Regions from separate parts of the Amycolatopsis sp. Poz14 genome, predicted to be linked through region 1. Evidence: riboswitches for the same ligand, from Rfam matches in the RefSeq annotation. Region 1 holds a riboswitch; the other holds the start of a gene.
What was found. A riboswitch is a leader RNA that binds a small molecule or an ion and turns the genes downstream of it on or off. The one in region 1 is predicted to bind cobalamin.
Positions count from the first base shown of each region.

Region 1 (2,384 bases):
CGTGCACACGCACACCTTCCAGTACATCTGCGAAAGCCTCGGCCTGGTCGAGGGCGAGCTGTTCAACATGTACCGCGAGGTCCCGTCCATTTCGGACAAGGACGCGTGGGCGCTGAAGTACACGCAGAACCTGGAGAACCCGGACTTCGAGACCGGCACGCCGGAAGCCGACCAGGCGTTCCTGCGCGATCTCGTGGCGTTCTACGTGATCTTCGAGGGCATGTGGTTCTACACCGGTTTCGCGCAGATCCTGTCGCTGGGCCGGCGGAACAAGATGGTCGGCATCGCCGAGCAGTACCAGTACATCCTGCGCGACGAGTCGATCCACCTGAACTTCGGCATCGACTGCATCAACCAGATCAAGATCGAGAACCCGCACCTGTGGACCGAGGAGTTCCAGGCCGAGGTGCGCGGAATGCTGCAGGACGCGTGCGAGCTCGAAGTGAAGTACGCCCGAGACACCATGCCGCGCGGCATGCTCGGCCTGTCGGCTGACCTGTGCGAGCAGTACATGCACTTCATCACCGACCGGCGCGCCCAGCAGATCGGCCTCACCCCGATCTATGGCGAGAACGAAAACCCGTTCCCGTGGATGTCGGAGGCGATGGACCTGAAGAAGGAGAAGAACTTCTTCGAAACCCGCGTCATCGAATACCAGTCCGGCGGCGCACTCGACTGGGACTGATCCCGGTTCCGGCACAACGCTGAACACTCGGCCCCGTCCTGGTTCGCCAGGGCGGGGCCGAGTCGCGTTTCGGCGAGCCGGTCTGTTTCGCCACCACTGCGTGGTCCGAGGCCGCACTGAATCCCGCCATCCGGGAGCCGCGTCCGGCTTGTGCCGGATCCGCGCGGAAACCGCTAAGCTCAGCCCCGCCACTGGTTCGCCAGGACGCAGCCGCGTCCCGGCGAGGCAACAGGGAACCCGGTGCGATTCCGGGACTGCCCCGCAGCGGTATGTGGGAACGAAAGCTGTCACCGCGAAACGCGGTAAAGCACTGGGCGCCCAGCCCGGGAAGCGACAGCCGGTAGGCACGAGCGATACGCCCACGAGTCCGAATACCTGCCAATGGCACGCACGCCGACGGCGTGCGTGAGTCCGGGCCTCGCGGGAAGGGCACCGACCGAAGCACGACTTCCGCGTGCCCGGACTCTTCCGGCGAGCACGTGAGGATGCATTGCTGTGACCACGATCGGCACCACGATTCTCGGCTATCCGCGGATCGGCCCAGCCCGAGAACTCAAACGAGCACTCGAGTCCTACTGGTCAGGAAAAACCACCGAAGAAGACCTCCTGACCGCCGGACGGCAGCTGCGCGAGCAAACCTGGACAGCCCTGCGAGACCAGGGCCTCGACTCAATCCCGTCCAGCACTTTCTCGCTCTACGACCAGGTGTTGGACACCGCCGCCCTCTTCGGCGCTCTGCCGGACCGCTTCACCCTGCTGGGCCTGTCGCCACTGGACACCTACTTCGCCGCCGCGCGGGGAGTCCCGGACGCACCCGCCCTCGAAATGACGAAGTGGTTCGACACCAACTACCACTACCTGGTCCCCGAACTAGGCCCGGACTCCCGCTTCGCACTCACCGGCACCGCCCCGATCGACGAAGTCCGCGAAGCACAAGCGCTAGGCATCACGCCACGCCCGGTACTCGTCGGACCGGTCACTTTCCTACTGCTGGCCAAGCCCACCGAACCCGGCTTCACCCCGCTGGAACTGCTGGACGAACTACTGCCCGCCTACGCCGAACTTCTGGGCAAGCTGGCCGACGAGGGCGTCGAATGGGTCCAGTTGGACGAACCAGCCTTCGCGACAGACCGAACCACGCCGGAGTTCAACGCACTCACCCGCGCTTACCACTGGCTGGCCAAGGAAACCCACCGCCCGAAACTCCTGGCAGCCGGATACTTCGGCGGCCTCGGCCGAGCACTGGGCGTCCTGGCCCGCTCCCCCATCGAAGCAATAGCCGTGGACCTGGTAACCGATGAGTCCTTTGTGGACAAAATTGCAGCAGAAGGAGCACTGCGAGACAAGGAAGTCCTAGCCGGAGTAGTAGACGGCCGAAATGTCTGGCGCACCGACCCAGACGTCGCACTAGCCCACGCAGCACAACTGCGAGACACCGCCGCACACGTGAGCATCTCAACGTCGTGCTCGCTACTTCACGTCCCCTACGACGTGAACGCGGAAACAGACCTCGCCCCGCGCCTCAAGAACTGGCTGGCGTTCGCGAAGCAAAAGGTGGACGAGGTCGTCCTGCTAGGCCGAGCCCTCAGCGGAGAGACCGCAGACCTCACTCCAGCCCGAGCCGCGGCCGCCGACCGAGCCGGAGCCGCCGAACTCAACGACGCCAACGTCCGTGCACGAGTCAACGCACTCCGCCCAG
Region 1 covers NZ_JACLHD010000001.1:7,652,745-7,655,128, forward strand. Annotated here, with positions in the region: gene FKO37_RS35535 (ribonucleotide-diphosphate reductase subunit beta) at 1-685, shown strand, start outside; cobalamin riboswitch at 861-1,083, shown strand; gene metE (5-methyltetrahydropteroyltriglutamate--homocysteine S-methyltransferase) at 1,181-2,384, shown strand, end outside.

Region 2 (2,384 bases), 6.6 Mb from region 1:
AAACCGGCCAGCACGCAGGTCGCGATCAGCATCCGGACGCGCGGGGAGAGGTAGCCGCGCCGCCCGTAGCCGCGGGAATCCATGGCCGCCGCGAGTTGCAGCGACCGGTCCATGGCGTCGGCGAGCACCGGCACGAAAATCCCCTTCACGAACCGGAAGCCACGCGTCTTCCCGGAGCGCAGCCGCCGCGCCCGACGCACCCGCTGCACGCTCTCGACCAGCTGCGGGGCCACCGACAGCGCGACGGTCACCGCCGTCCCCACCTCATACAGCGCCCCGGGTACCGCCTTGAGCAGGCGTTTCGGGTTCGCCAACGCGTTCGCGGCACCGACGCAGAGCACGATCGTCGCCAGCCGGAGCCCGTCGTAAAGCCCGCCGAGCAGCTCCTCGGCCGAGGTGGGGCCGAGGAGCTGGATGCCGGCCGCGACGCTCGGCAACGGGATGGTCGGCAGCGTGAACAGGATGTGGCCGCCGTCCTCGCCGCCGATCAGGATCCGGAACAGCACGCGCGATGCCAGGATCACCGCGGCGATCCAGGCGTACATCCGGAACGCCAGCGCCCACGGCGCGTCGCCGCGGCGGAGCACCACGACGAACCCGGCCACCGCGATCACCAAAGCGAGCAGCACCGGGTTCGTGGTCCGGCTCGCGGCGACGGCGAGCGCGAGCGCCCACACCCACCACGCGCCGGGATGGAGCGCTCGCGGACTACTGCCCAGCACGCCTGCGGCGCACCGCGACGACCGTCCCGGCCGCCACGAGCAGCACGACGACCACGATGCCGATCACCAGTCCCCACGAGAACCCGCTGTCCGAAGTGGACGCCGGAGCCTGCGCGGGCGCGTTGGCCTTGCGCACCGGTTCGGTGCGCGGCGGCGGATACTCGGTGTAGGACTTGCCGATCGCGAACGACCAGCCCTCGAATGCTCCGGCGGGCGGCTTCCAGCTCTGCGCGCCGACCTGCGCCGACTGCCATTTGCCGCCGTTGGTGGCGGTCCAGAAGCTCCACGACGCCTTCTCCGGCGGCATGCCGGTGCAGGTCTGATCCGCGGGCTTGCTCTCGATCTTGCACATCACGGCCAGGCCGTATTTGCCCGCGCCGGTGAGTTCGAAGCCGGCGTTTTGCAGTGCGGTGACGCCGTTTTCCTGCTTGCCCGGCGCGCACCGGATGAGGGTTTCCCCGCCAAGCCCCTGGAAATCGACGATCACCGTGACGCCGTTGTCGTCCTGGCAGTAGCCGTCGGTGCCCTTGCCGGGCGTGGTGGCCGAGGCGGAAGAAGCACCGCCGAGACCGGTAGCGACGAGAAGAGCGCAGCCGGCGAGGACTCGCCCCCAGTGCCGCGCGTGCACGAACCGCATGTCAGATGTACCTCGCATCGATCGGACCACGACGGGCGATCCGGCTCGCGGTCCCTCGCGGGGCCGCTCACGGTTGCGGGCCAGCGCCGGATTCCCACCGGCTTCCCCCGTTCGTGGCGAAGAACTTGTCGACGTTAACGCACCGCAGGCCGCGCCGGAAGCGACCGCGGACACACCTACACTTCCGGGCGTGGGACAGGACCAGCTGCGCGTCGGCCTCGTAGGAACCGGACCGTGGGCCACCACGGTGCACGCCCCCGGGCTCGCGGACCATCCGGGGACCGTGCTCAGTGCTGTGTGGAGCCGAAGGCCGGAGGCCGCCACCGCGCTGGCGCAGGCCTACGACGCCGTGCCCACCAGCGATCTGGACGAGCTGTTCGAGCAGGTCGACGCGCTCGCGTTCGCCGTGCCGCCGACCGTGCAGGCCGAACTGGCGACCCGGGCCGCGGAGGCGGGCAAGCACCTGATCCTGGAGAAACCGATCGCCCCCGACCTGGCCACGGCGCAGCGTCTCGCGGACGCCGTGACGTCCGCTGGCGTCGCTTCGCTGGTGATGCTGACGCTGCGGTTCGCGCAGCAAACGCGCGATTGGCTGGACGGCGTCACCGCGGCTGGCGGCTGGCGAGGCGGCAGCGTGCACTGGCTGTCGGGCGCACTGCTCAGCGGCAAATACGCGACCTCGGCCTGGCGGCAGGATCCGGCCGGCGGCGCGCTCGCCGACATCGGCCCGCACGCGTTCGACCTGCTCGATGCCGCCCTCGGCCCGATCACCGACGTCCTTGCCGCCCACCGCGGTCCCGAAGACCTGTGGCAACTGCTGCTCGAACACGAGGGCGGCATCACGAGCACCGCAACGCTCAGCCTGCGCCTGCCGGTCCAGCCGACGGTGGTCGAGTATTCGGTTTTCGGCGAACACGGCCTCCGCACGCTGGGCCGCACCGGCACGGCGAACGACGCGTACACCGCGCTGCTGGACGATTTCGCCGCGATGGTGTCGTGCGGAACGACCACGCATCCCTGCGATG
Region 2 covers NZ_JACLHD010000001.1:1,023,129-1,025,512, reverse strand. Annotated here, with positions in the region: gene FKO37_RS05140 (CbiQ family ECF transporter T component) at 1-722, opposite strand, end outside; gene FKO37_RS05135 (hypothetical protein) at 709-1,359, opposite strand; cobalamin riboswitch at 1,372-1,502, opposite strand; gene FKO37_RS05130 (Gfo/Idh/MocA family protein) at 1,550-2,384, shown strand, end outside.
Region 2: linked by a shared signal. The riboswitch ahead of FKO37_RS05135 (hypothetical protein) and the one ahead of metE (5-methyltetrahydropteroyltriglutamate--homocysteine S-methyltransferase) in region 1 are both predicted to bind cobalamin.